Regions from separate parts of the Kitasatospora sp. NPDC040550 genome, predicted to be linked through region 3. Evidence: riboswitches for the same ligand, from Rfam matches in the RefSeq annotation. Region 3 holds a riboswitch; each other region holds the start of a gene.
What was found. Region 3 has a riboswitch for cobalamin ahead of metE (5-methyltetrahydropteroyltriglutamate--homocysteine S-methyltransferase). Riboswitches for the same ligand answer to the same signal wherever they lie in the genome.

Region 1: another riboswitch for cobalamin. It lies ahead of nicT (Nickel transporter NicT); the one in region 3 lies ahead of metE (5-methyltetrahydropteroyltriglutamate--homocysteine S-methyltransferase).
Region 2: another riboswitch for cobalamin. It lies ahead of ACZ58X_RS08470 (cobalamin biosynthesis protein); the one in region 3 lies ahead of metE (5-methyltetrahydropteroyltriglutamate--homocysteine S-methyltransferase).

The regions. Positions count from the first base shown of each region.
Region 1 covers NZ_JBVIWC010000009.1:64,611-68,840, forward strand. The annotation lists gene rpmB (50S ribosomal protein L28) at 1-202, opposite strand, end outside; gene rpmG (50S ribosomal protein L33) at 368-532, shown strand; gene ACZ58X_RS15605 (type B 50S ribosomal protein L31) at 562-810, shown strand; gene nicT (Nickel transporter NicT) at 1,009-2,133, opposite strand; cobalamin riboswitch at 2,166-2,359, opposite strand; gene ACZ58X_RS15615 (ArsR/SmtB family transcription factor) at 2,441-2,824, shown strand; gene ACZ58X_RS15620 (hypothetical protein) at 2,878-4,230, shown strand, end outside.
Region 2 covers NZ_JBVIWC010000004.1:156,012-160,241, forward strand. The annotation lists gene ACZ58X_RS08465 (cobyric acid synthase) at 1-639, opposite strand, end outside; gene ACZ58X_RS08470 (cobalamin biosynthesis protein) at 790-1,755, opposite strand; cobalamin riboswitch at 1,855-1,983, opposite strand; gene ACZ58X_RS08475 (helix-turn-helix domain-containing protein) at 2,179-2,871, shown strand; gene ACZ58X_RS08480 (alpha/beta hydrolase family protein) at 3,270-4,230, shown strand, end outside.
Region 3 covers NZ_JBVIWC010000019.1:130,283-134,512, reverse strand. The annotation lists gene ACZ58X_RS26325 (hypothetical protein) at 1-351, shown strand, start outside; gene metE (5-methyltetrahydropteroyltriglutamate--homocysteine S-methyltransferase) at 407-2,722, opposite strand; cobalamin riboswitch at 2,896-3,100, opposite strand; gene ACZ58X_RS26315 (SpoIIE family protein phosphatase) at 3,208-4,230, opposite strand, start outside.

The sequences.
Region 1 (4,230 bases), on a different contig from region 3:
CGGCGGCCTCGACGCCGATCGTGTCGACGGTCTTGATCCCCTTGGCGCTCAGCACCAGCCGGACGTACCGGCCCTCGCCGGGCAGCCAGTAGCGCTTGCGCTGGATGTTGGGGTCGAAGCGGCGCGGGGTGCGGCGGTGCGAGTGCGAGATCGCGTTGCCGAAGCCGGGCCGGCGGCCGGTGAGCTGGCAGTGGGCGGACATGGGTGCTCCCTGGCGTCCGGGAATGGGCAGGACGGAGGTCACGTTACACCAGATGAAAATGACATCCATTTCGGTGTACGGTTCCGATCCAGCCCCGCGAACCCCGCACCACGTGGCCCCGGGACCGCGACGGCCCAGGAGCCCGAGACCCCAGGAGGACGCCCGATGGCCCGCAGCGAACTGCGCCCCGTGATCAAGCTCCGCTCCACCGCCGGCACCGGCTTCACGTACCTGACCCGCAAGAACCGCCGGAACGACCCGGACCGGATGGTCCTGCGCAAGTACGACCCGGTCGCGGGCCGGCACGTCGACTTCCGCGAAGAGCGCTGACCGCACCCACCCCTCGGAGGAGCCCCGCCATGAAGCCCGGAATCCACCCCGCCTACCGCCCGGTCGTCTTCCGCGACAAGGTCGGCGGCCTCGCCTTCCTCACCCGCTCGACGGTCACCGGCGACCGCACCGTCGAGTGGGAGGACGGCAACACCTACCCGGTGATCGACGTGGAGATCTCCTCGGCGAGCCACCCCTTCTACACCGGCCAGTCCCGGGTGCTCGACACCGCCGGCCGGGTCGAGCAGTTCCGCCGCCGCTACGGCGACCGGCACTGACGACGGAACGCGAACGGCGCCTCCCCGGCTCGGGGAGGCGCCGTTGTCGGCGTCGGGTGCCCGGTGGTCACCGCACGGCCGGCGCGCGGGGTGGCGAAGGAGCGGCTGCGTCCGGTCCAGGTGGCCGGCGCCGGGCTCGCCGTGGCGGGCACCCTGCTGCTCGCGGCAGCGTGACCCCGACCGCTACCCGCTGCTGCGCTACTGCTGCTGCTGCGCGGGCGTCCAGCGCTTCTCGACGCCCGCCAGCTTCCAGTACCCGATGGCGATCGCCCACACCACCACGAACAGCCCGGCGATCGCGTAGCCGACGTTGTCCAGCGAGATGTCCGCGATGAACCCGGTCACCGGGTCGGTCAGGTCGAGCTTCTCGTGCAGCACGCCGACCAGCTCGATGGTGCCGATGATGAAGGCCACCGCGATCGACAGCCCGGTGATGGTCAGGTTGTAGTACACCTTGCGCACCGGGTTGGAGAAGGCCCACTGGTACGCGAAGTTCATGAACGTCCCGTCCAGGGTGTCGAACAGGCTCATCCCGGCCGCGAACAGCAGCGGCAGGCAGACGATCGCGTACCAGGGCAGCCCGGCCGCCGCGCCCGAACCGGCCATCACCATCAGGGTGACCTCGGTCGCGGTGTCGAAGCCCAGGCCCAGCACCATGCCGACCGGGAACATCTGCCCGGGCCGGGTGATCGAGCGGGTCGCCCGGTTCAGGATCCGGGCCATGAAGCCGCGCGAGTCGAGGTGCGCCTCCAGCTCCGACTCGTCGAACTGCCCGGCCCGCATCGAGCGGAACACCTTGAGGATGCCGAGCAGCGCCGCCAGGTTGAGCGCGCCGATCAGGTAGAGGAAGGCGCCGGAGGCCGTGGTGCCGACCAGCCCGAGCCACTTGTGGGTGGCCGAGTCGTCGTCCATCAGCGTGTTCGCCAGCTGGGCGCCGCCCGCCACCAGGGCGGCCATGACGACCACCATCGAGGAGTGGCCCAGGGCGAACCAGAAACCGACCGAGACCGGCCGCTTGCCGTCCGCCATCAGCTTGCGGGTGGTGTTGTCGATCACCGCGATGTGGTCGGCGTCGAAGGCGTGCCGCATGCCGAGGGTGTAGGCGGTGATGCCCAGGCCCACCCCGAAGACCTGGGTGCCGACGGCGTAGTTGTGCGGCGCGACCAGGAAGACGAGGGTCCCGAAGGCCACCACGTGCATGGCCAGGATCACCCCCATCAACCCGGCGGTCCGGAGGGTGTCCTCGCGCTTCCACCGGAAGGTGGGCAGGACGGAGGGGGCGGGGCCCGCCTCGGCGGGCGCGGCGGTTTCGGGCAGGGTCATCTTCGGTTCACGCTCCAGCACCTCGTGGAATGACTTCGTGAGATGCCGTGGCCGGTCTCCTGGCTTACGGGGCTTCCGGACCCGCCTTCCCAGGTGCACGAAGCACCCAGTGGCACGTGGATCCGGACGACTGTCCCCCGATCACAGTGGCGAGGGCCGCTCCGGAATGGGACCTGTTGAGGGTCCGTCACCGGTCTTCCCGAGCACCACGGCGGGGAACACCGTAGGGGCAGGACCGCACCCTCGCAAGGTTGCGCACCTGTGCAGGTGTCCAGGATCACAGGTCGTGAGCTGCCAGAATGTCCGCATGCATCTCGTACCGGCCGACCGCGCGGGCCACCGCACCATCGACGGACACCGGGTCTGCGAGGCCATCGCCGCCATCGGGGACACCGCCCACGTCCGGACCTGGGCCGAGCGGTTCTCCCTGCTCTCCGACCCCGGCCGGCTCGCCCTGCTGCTCGCCCTCCACCGGGCCGGCCCGCTCGCCGTCAGCGACCTGGCGGTCGCCACCGGCATGCGCGACCCGGCCGTCTCCCAGGCCCTGCGACTGCTCCGCACGGCGGGCGTGGTCACCGGCGACAAGGACGGACGCGTGGTGCGCTACCGGCTCGTGGACGACGCCATGCGCCCCCTCCTCGACGAGTGCGCCGCCGCCGACCACGAGGAGCCCGCCGCGGCGGCGGGCTGACCGACACTCGGCAAACCACGCCGGGGGCGCGGCGGGATGAGTACGATCACGATGTGCCGTCCCACCCCCACGTCCGGCCAGCCGACCGCTGGAACACCCGCCCGGTCAAGGCCCGCGTGCTGGCGGTCGCCCGCACCCTCACCTCGGCGACCCGGGTCCTGGACGTCCTCACCCTGCTCGACCCGGACGGCATCGAGCGGTACTTCACCGTCAACCCCGGCTCCGCCTTCGCCGACCGCGCCCTGGACGAGTACCTCCACGGCCTGCCCGGCTACACCGTGCTGGACTGGGAGGACGCCGTCCGCCACCGCTTCGACCTGGCCGTCGCCTGCGCCGTCCACGCCTCCATGCACCGGCTGGACGCCCGTCTGGTCGTCCTCCCGCACGGCGCCGGCTACAACCGCCTGGTCACCGAGTCCACCGGCGACGCGGTCAGCTCCGCCGGCCTCTCCCGCAACGAACTCACCCACCACGGAAGGGTGTTCGTCGACGTCCTCGGCCTCTCCCACCCCGAACAGCTGGACCGGCTGCGGAGCTCCTGCCCCGAGGCCCTGGACGTCGCCGAGGTCGTCGGCGACCCGTGCTTCGACCGGATCCTGCGCAGCCGACGCTCCCGCGACGGCTACCGCGCCGCCCTCGGCGCCGTCGACGGCCGCCGGCTCGTCGTCGTCGACTCCACCTGGAGCGAGCACTCGTTATTCGGCCGTCACCCCGACCTGCCGCAGCGGCTGGTCCGCCAACTGCCCGCCGACGAGTACGCGGTGGCCGTCGTCCTGCACCCCAACATCTGGAGCCGGCACGACCCGGCGGCCCTGCTCGACGACGCCCGGCGGATGGGCCTGCGCCTCGTCCCGCCCCACCAGGGCTGGCAGGCCGCACTCGTCGCCGCCGACTTCATGATCGGCGACCACGGCTCGGTCTCCTTCTACGGCGCCGCCCTGAAACGGCCCACGATGATCGTCGCCACCGGCGCCGCCGAACTCGACCCGCGCTCCCCCAGCTACGCCTTCGGCCAGGCCGCGCCCGCGCTCGACCCCGACGGCGACCTCGCCGCCCAGCTCGAACTGGCCCTGGTGCGAGCCCAGGACGACCACACCGACCTGACCGCCATCACCGACCGCTCGCTCGCCCACCGCGGCGAATCCGCCCGGCTGCTGCGCCCCCTGCTGTACTCCTTCCTCGACGGCCTCGACGAACCCGCCGGTGAACCCGTCCTGCCGCCCTACCCCAGGCCCGCACCCCAACCCGCCGGCGCCGAGCGGCCCAGCGCGTACGACGTCGAGGGCAAGAGCGAGGGGACGGAGGTCAGCCTGCGGCGCTACCCCTTCCACCCCGACGACCACACCCCGCGCGGCTTCCACGCCCTCACCGACGAGCACCCGGGCGACGCGCTTCGGTACACCGCC
Region 2 (4,230 bases), on a different contig from region 3:
GTGCAGCATCTCCAGCCCGGGCGCCAGCAGCCGGGCATCGCCGCGGAACTTGTTGACGAACCAGCCGGCCACGTGCCGTTGGTCCTCCGCCGACAGCAGCGCCAGCGTCCCGTACATCGCCGCGAACACCCCGCCGCGGTCGATGTCCCCGACCACCACCACCGGCAGCGCGGCGGCCGTGGCCAGGCCCATGTTGGCGATGTCCCGGTCCCGCAGGTTGATCTCGGCGGGAGAGCCGGCGCCCTCGCACACCACCACGTCGTAGCGGGCGCGCAGATCGGCCAGGCACTCCAGCGCCCGCTCCAGCAGGACGGGCTTGCGCTCCCGGTAGTCCAGCGCGCCCACCTCGGCCACCGGCCTGCCGAGCAGCACCACCTGGCTGCGGCCGTCCGCGCCCGGCTTCAACAGCACCGGGTTCATCGCCGCCTCCGGCTCCACCCGGGCGGCCTGCGCCTGCATCGCCTGGGCGCGGCCGATCTCGGCGCCGTCGGCGGTGACGAAGGAGTTCAGCGACATGTTCTGCGCCTTGAACGGCGCCACCCGCACGCCCTGGCGGGCCAGCCAGCGGCAGATCCCGGCCGTCACCACGCTCTTGCCCGCGTCCGAGGTCGTCCCCGCGACCAGCAGTGCGTTGCTCATGCGACCGCCTCGCTACGCTCGGCAGGCGCTTCGCACCATGCGCACCTTCCGATGATGACCTCGCTGCGCTCGCTCATGCGACCGCCTCGCTACGCTCGCCAGGCGCCTCGCACCATGCGCACCTTCCGATGATGACCTCGCTGCGCTCGCTCATGCCCCACCCTTCTTCCTCATCAGCACCCGCAGCAGGACGTGCCCCGCGACCGTCGTACCCAGCGCCAGCGCGCCCACCCGCCGGGACAGCGTGCAGGCCCGCTCGATGTCGTCCACCGTCACCGGCCGCAACTCCGCACCCAGGACAGGCCGGTGCTCCACCCGCTCCCCGTACTGCAACGTCCCACCCAGCCGGACCCCGACCGCCCCCGCGAAGGCCGACTCGGCCTGGCCCGCGTTCGGGCTCGGGTGTGCGGAGCCGTCCCGGCGCCAGACCCGCCACGCGGTCCGGGGTTCGGGCGCGGCGGCCACCGTCAGCAGGGCCGTCAGCCGGGCACCCGGCCAGCCCGCCACGTCGTCCAGCCGGGCCGAGGCCCAACCGAAGCGGGCGTAGCGGGGCGAGCGGTGGCCCACCATGGCGTCCAGGGTGTTCACCGCGCGGAAGGCCAACAGGCCCGGGGTACCGGCCAGGGCGCCCCAGACCAGCGCGTTCACCACCGCGTCGGCGGTGTTCTCGGCCACCGACTCGACCACCGCCCGGGCGATCTGCTGCCCGTCCAAGGCGCTCGGATCCCGGCCGCACAGGTGCGGCAGCCGCTCCCGGGCCGCCGTCAGGTCGCCCGCGGCCAGCGAGCGTCCGACGGTCCGGGCCTCCCGGGTCAGCGAGGTGCCACCGAGCACCGTCCAGGTCGCCGCCGCCGCCAACGCGGCCCGGCCCAGCGGGCGGCGCCCGACCGTATGGTCCAGGGCGAGCGCGCCGGCCGCGACCGCGCCCACGCACACCGCGGTGTACCCGGCACCGGCGGCGCGGTCGTCGCGCCACAGCCGCCGCTCCAGCCGCCCCGCGGCCGTGCCGAACAGGGCGACGGGGTGCCCGCGGCGCGGGTCGGCGTACCGGGCGTCGAAGGCGTAGCCCGCGACGGCGCCCACCGCGAAGGCAGCGGCCCGGGTCAGCGGGCGCACAACAACGAAAAGCTGGGAATCCAACCGGGCGGGGCAGCCTGCATCGCGTGGGTGTCCTCACTCAGGGTCCGCGCCCTGGATCGACGTACCGGGGGCGAGAGTCTCCTGGCTTCCGGGTCCGACGCACCCCCGGGCCTTCCAACGGCCCCTGACGGGCCGCCGTGGCACTTTCCGAGCGTGCTCCCCGGTGACAGTGGCGGGACCGCGCCGGACTCGCACCGGCTTCCTCTCCATGCCTCCGTTTGGCCCCAGGATCCCATCACGCGCCCGAACCGGGAGTCAACCGAGGTCACGGAGGGGTTGGTCACACGGCGCACCCGCCCCCGCCCTGTGCGATCGCCCAGCCCCACGAAGGGCCCGGCGCCCCCGCTTCGTGCGTTCGGCGGCTGGGGCCGCGCCGCAGGCCACGCCTACGGTTCGGCCATGCGCCGCAGAAAGCCCCCCGTCGCCGCCCCCACCCCGGTGCCGTTCTCGCCGGACGCCGCCCGGGCCCACCGAACCGGCCTCGGGCTGACCCCCGAGCAGGTCGCCGAGGGCATGGCCGCACACGGCGTCCGGCTGCTACCCGGCCACATCCTCGCCTGGGAGGACGGCGTGCTGCGCCCCGGCGAGACCGAGTTCATCGCCCTGGCCCGCGCCCTCTGGTGCCCGGCCGCCGCCCTGATGCCCGGCCACCCCGTCAGCCTGCGCGACCACCGCATCGCCCGGGAACTCCCCCCGGAGACCGTCGCCGAACGGGTCGGCATCCCCCTGCCCACCTACCGTCAGGCCGAACTGACCGGCCACTGGGACGGCGACCCGGACCAGACCCACGCCCTCGCCCAGGTCCTCGGCCTGCGCCTCACCGAACTGATCGAGGCCACCGGCCGCCGCGAGGCCCTCGACACCCTGCTCCGCCAATGCGTGGCCGGACGCTGGCAACCCCACCTCCGCCCGATCGCCCGCCTCGTCCCCGTCCCCGAACCCGACCTCGCCGCCGTCCTCCCCGTCCTCCACCAGGAACACCACATCCCCTCCCACTGGGGCACCACCACCCAACCCACCACCCCCACCCCACCCCTCACCCCCCGCTTCTGGCACCTCCTCAGCACCCACCACCCCACCCTCCCCGTCTGACCACACCACCCACACCACCCCACCCACACCACCCCCAACCGACCCACCCACATCAACCCCCCACCTACCCCTCACCCGCCCCAGGCGAGAGGGACGCGCTGCGGGAGGGGGCGGTGGAGGGGGTGGGTGCGGAAAGGGGCGTGACGGGTGATTTTCCGACCGCCAACGGCGCCCAGCACCCCACCCACAGGGTCGGCGGTCGGAAAATCATCCAGCCCCCGGAGCACCCACCCCCGGAACCGCCCCCGGACCCACCCACCCTCCCGAAAGCCCACCCCCACACCAAAGCCCCCGCGCAGCGGCCCCCCAGACGGCCCAGCCCGGTGGCCGCCCCGCCAGGGCCCTTGTGGACTGGTCCTCGAACACCGTCCGGGTCCGTGAACAGAGCGGGGATCGATATGCGTTGGAGAACCGCAGCCGTCGTGGCGGCCGCCACCGGTGCCGCTGCCGGGGCCGCCGTCCTGGTCGTGGGCCGTCGGGCCTCCGAGCGGATGGTCCGTCCGGGTGCGGGCCCGGGCGCCGTCGGTCCGGATTCGGGGCCGGTGCTGGTGCAGAGCCTGGCGGCGGGGCGGGTGACGTTCAGTCGGCGTCCGGAGAGCCTGCAGCCCGGCCGCTGGGCGGTGGAGTGGGCGGACGGCGGGCACGCGGTGGTGGAGGAGGTCCTGCACAGTGACGCGCAGGGCGTCACCCGGCGGCTGGTCCGGGCGGACCGGGGCACGCTGACGCCGGGCACCGAGGTCCGTTTCACTCCGCGCGTGTACCTGGGCGATCCGACCTCGGCGCTCGGTCTGGCCTTCACCGACACGGTGGCCGACGGCGAGCTGGGCCCGCTGCCGGTCTGGCTGATCGGTGGCAAGCGCGGCACCTGGGTGGTTCTGGTCCACGGCCCGGAGGCGGACCGCGGGCAGGCTCTTCCGGTGCTGCCGGCGCTGCACCGTCTGGGCCTGCCGGCGCTGGTGGTCACCTACCGCGGCGACGAGGGGGCTCCGGCCTCCCCGGACGGCTACAGCCACTTCGGCGAGACGGAGTGGCGGGACGTCGAGTCGGCGGTGCGGCTGGCCCTGGACCACGGTGCGGGCCGGGTGATCCTGTACGGCTGGTCGGTGGGTGCGACGACGGTGCTGCAGACGGCGGCGCGGTCGGCCTGGGCGCACGCGATCAGTGGGATCGTGCTGGATTCGCCGGTCCTGGACCTGCCCGCGGCCGCCCGTCGGGACGCCGCCCGGGCGGGTTTCACCGGGGTCTCCGCCGAGCTCGGCGCGCTGGCGGCGGAGGGCCGTACGGGCGTCGACCTGGCGGACTTCTCCCGCTTGGCGGAGGGTGCGGACCTGCGGGTCCCGACCCTGGTGCTGCACAGTC
Region 3 (4,230 bases):
GGCCTGCGCACCGCACTCCCGGAGTCCAACCTCGCCTCCGGCACCGCCGTACGCATCCGCCCCGGCGCCTCGGCCAAGGGCGGGCTCTTCCCCCACCAGGAGCTGGTGCTGCGGGACATCCTCGCCGACTGCCAGGGCGTCGTCCGCTGGGGCGGCGACGACGACGAGGTGGACGAGTCGCTGTTCTACCTCGCCCTCGGCCCCCAGGACCGCCGGGTGAACCGCCTCGCCGACCGCCTGCGCGGCTGGGCCGAACGCCCCGGCGCGGGCGCCGGTACCCCGGTGGACGTCACCTCCCCGGACCGCCGCACCGAGGCGACCGCCCTGGCCCGCACCCAGCGCGCGGCCTGACCCCGCCCGGGGCGGGCCCGGCAGCGATGCCGGGCCCGCCCCCGAACCCTCGTGATCAGCCGTCGAGTTCGGCCCGCAGGCGGCGGGCGGCGCCGACCAGGCTGTCCAGCGAGGCACGGGTCTCGGGCCAGCCGCGGGTCTTGAGGCCGCAGTCCGGGTTGACCCAGAGCCGCTCGGCCGGGATCGCCGCGAGACCGGCCCGGAGCAGCTCGACGGCCTCCTCCGTGCTCGGCACCCGCGGGGAGTGGATGTCCCAGACGCCCGGGCCGACCTCGCGCGGGTACCCGGCGGCGGCCAGCTCCCCGGCGACCTCCATGTGCGAGCGGGCGGCCTCCAGGGAGATGACGTCGGCGTCGAGTTCGTCGATCGCGGTCATGATCGCGCCGAACTCGGCGTAGCACATGTGGGTGTGCACCTGGGTGTCGGCGCGCACGCCCGAGGTGGCCAGCCGGAAGGCCTCGGTGGCCCAGTCCAGGTAGGCCGGGCGGCCGGCGGCGCGCAGCGGCAGGGTCTCGCGCAGGGCCGGTTCGTCGACCTGGACGACGGCGGCGCCGGCGGCCTCCAGGTCGGCGACCTCGTCGCGCAGGGCGAGGGCGACCTGCCGGGCGGTCTCGGCGAGCGGCTGGTCGTCGCGGACGAAGGACCAGGCGAGCATGGTGACCGGGCCGGTCAGCATGCCCTTGACCGGACGGTCGGTCAGGTCCTGGGCGTAGCGGAACCAGTCGACGGTCATCGGGTGCGGGCGGGAGATGTCCCCGGCCAGGACCGGCGGCCGGACGTAGCGGGTGCCGTAGGACTGCACCCAGCCGTGCCGGGTGGCCAGGTAGCCGGTGAGCTGCTCGGCGAAGTACTGGACCATGTCGTTGCGCTCGGGCTCGCCGTGCACCAGGACGTCCAGCCCGGCCTTCTCCTGGTAGGCGATGACCTCGCGGACCTCGGCCGCCATCCGCTCCCGGTACGCGGCGGCGTCGATCCGCCCGGCGGTCAGGTCGGCGCGGGCGACGCGCAGTTCGGTGGTCTGCGGGAAGGAGCCGATGGTGGTGGTCGGCAGCAGCGGCAGCGCGAGCCGGGCGCGCTGGGCCTCGGCCCGTACGGGGTAGGGCTGGGCGCGCCGGGCGTCGCCCGGGGTGACGGCCGCGGTGCGGGCGCGGACGACCGGGTCACGGGTGATCGGCGAGGTTGCGCGGGAGGCCAGGTCGGCGCGGTTGGCGGCGAGTTCGGCGGTGATCGCGCCGGTGCCCTCGCGCAGGGCGCGGGCCAGCAGGGCGGCCTCGGTGGCCTTCTGCTTGGCGAAGGCCAGCCAGCGGACGATCTGCGGGTCGATGTCGCGTTCGAGGGTGGCATCGATCGGCACGTGCAGCAGCGAGCAGGACGGCGCGACGTCGACCCGGTCGGCGAGCCCGAGCAGGGTGGCCAGGGTGGCCAGTGCGGCGCCCAGGTCGTTGATCCAGATGTTGCGCCCGTCGATCACCCCGGCGACCAGGCGCTTGCCGGGCAGCCCGCCGACGGCGGCGAGGTCCGCCAGGTTGGCGGCGGCCGGCCCGGTGAAGTCCAGCGCCAGGCCTTCCACCGGGGCCTTGGCCAGCACCGCCAGGGCGTCGCCGAGGCGGTCGAAGAAGCTCGCCACCAGCAGCTTCGGCCGCCCGGTCAGCGTGCCCAGCTCGCGGTAGGCCCGGGCGGCGGCGTTCAGCTCGGCCGGGGTCCGGTCCTGGACCAGCGCGGGCTCGTCCAGCTGCACCCACTCCGCGCCCGCGGCCCGGAGTGCCGCGAGCAGCTCCGCGTAGACGGGCAGCAGCCGGTCCAGCAGGGTGATCGGCTGGAAGTCGGGGGCCACCCCGGGCGCCGGCTTGGCGAGCAGCAGGTAGGTGACCGGCCCGACCAGCACCGGACGGGCGTCATGGCCCAGTGCGAGGGCCTCCGCGAGCTCGGCGACGGCCTTGGCCGGGTTCGCGGCGAAGGCGGTGTCCGGCCCCAACTCCGGGACGAGGTAGTGGTAGTTGGTGTCGAACCACTTGGTCATCTCCAGCGGGGCGACGTCCTGGTTGCCGCGCGCCATGGCGAAGTAGCCGTCCAGCGGGTCGGCGTCGACCGCCTCCCGGTGCCGCGGCGGGATCGCGCCGACCGCCACGGTGGTGTCCAGCACGTGGTCGTAGAGCGAGAAGTCGCCGGTCGGGACCTCCTCGATGCCGGAGTCGGCGAGTTGCTGCCAGTTCCCCCGGCGCAGGTCGGCGGCGGTGGCCAGCAGCGCCTCCGCGGTGACGGCGCCCTTCCAGTAGCCCTCGATCGCCTTCTTCAACTCCCGGCCCCGGCCCTGGCGGGGGTAGCCGTGGGCGGTGGCGAGGGCTGCCGCGGCTGCGGACTTCGTGGTCAAGGGACTCTCCTTCGCGAGTCTGATTCCTCAAGTGCCCGGCGACGGGGGTGAGGACGCGAAGGGACGACGGACCGGACGGGCCCCCGTACACGGGTACGGCTCCGCCGGGTGTGGTCGCCGACCCGCCCTCGAGGTCACCGGATGGCCGCGCGCGAACGGTCGCGCCCGGGCAGTGGCAGGTCTTCGGACTCGCGGGCCCGCCCGTCCTCGTCGAGGACCGGCACCTACTGGCCGTCGCTTCCCAGACCCGGTCCGGGCCCAGTGCGTATGACGGCGGTCGTTCCCACTCACCGCTGCGGGGCAGTCCCGGACTGGCCAGTTGAAAGGCGTCACCGGGTTCCCTCTTGCGACACCCCGCCTGGCGGACGGGGCGAACCAGCTGCACCGGCCACCCTACGGCCAACCCGCCGGTCTCCGGCCGGAGAACCGCGCAACCGTCCGCATGGTGAGACGGCGTCAGCCTCCGACCGGGGTGACGGCCCGGATCACCGGACTGTCACCCCGACCAGGCAGGTGTCGTCGTCGGTGTCGGCGCCGCTGTACTGCAGCAGGTGGTCCAGGTGCCCTTCGAGGCCGTCCCCGCCCTCGGCGGCCAGTCGGTGGGCCCGCTCGGAGAGGGTCGTCAGATGGCCCAGCGAAGCCTCGAGGGACTCGTCGCGGCGCTCGATCAGCCCGTCGGTGTACATCACCAGGGTGTCCCCGGGCCGGAGCGCGATCTCCTCCTCCTGGTAGTCCGCCTGGTCGACGGCGCCGAGCAGGATCCCACCGAGCTGCGGAAGGGTCCGCGCCCGGCCCCCGCGCAGCAGGACCGGCGGCGGGTGGCCCGCCCGGGCCCAGCGCAGCCGGCGGGTGGCGGGTTCGTAGAGCCCGCAGACGGCGGTGGCGGTCACGTTGTCGGTGAGGTGGTGGGTGACACTGTTCAGCCAGTTGAGCAGTTGGCCCGGTCCGGCACCGGTGGCGGCGAGGCCGCGCAGGGCGTTGCGCAGGGCGACCATGCCGGTGGCGGCCTCGATGCCGTGGCCGGCCACGTCGCCGACGCAGATCAGGACGTCGCCGGTGGGCAGCACCAGGGCGTCGTACCAGTCGCCGCCGACCAGGTGGTCCTTCTCGGCCGGGCGGTAGCGCACGGCCACGTGCAGGTCGTGCAGGTCCAACGGCCCCCGGGCGGGCGGCATGATGGCGTGCTGGAGCTGGAGGGCGAGGCGGCTGCGCTCGGCGGCCTGCTGCTCGCTCTGGGCGAGCTGGTCGCGGGTGGCGGCCAGGGCGACCTCGGTCCAGTGCTGGGCGGAGATGTCCTGGTAGGCGCCGCGGACGACACGCAGTCCGCTGTCGGGGTCGTGCACCGGTTCCGCCACCACCCGGATGTGCCGGGTGACCCCGTCGGCGCGCTGGAGGCGGAAGGCGGTGGAGGCGGGCCGCCGGTGGTGCAGCAGCGTCCGCAGGAAGCGGCCGATGGTGTGCCGGTCGTCCGGGTGGGCGTGCTCGGCCAGCTGGTCGAGGGAGATCGG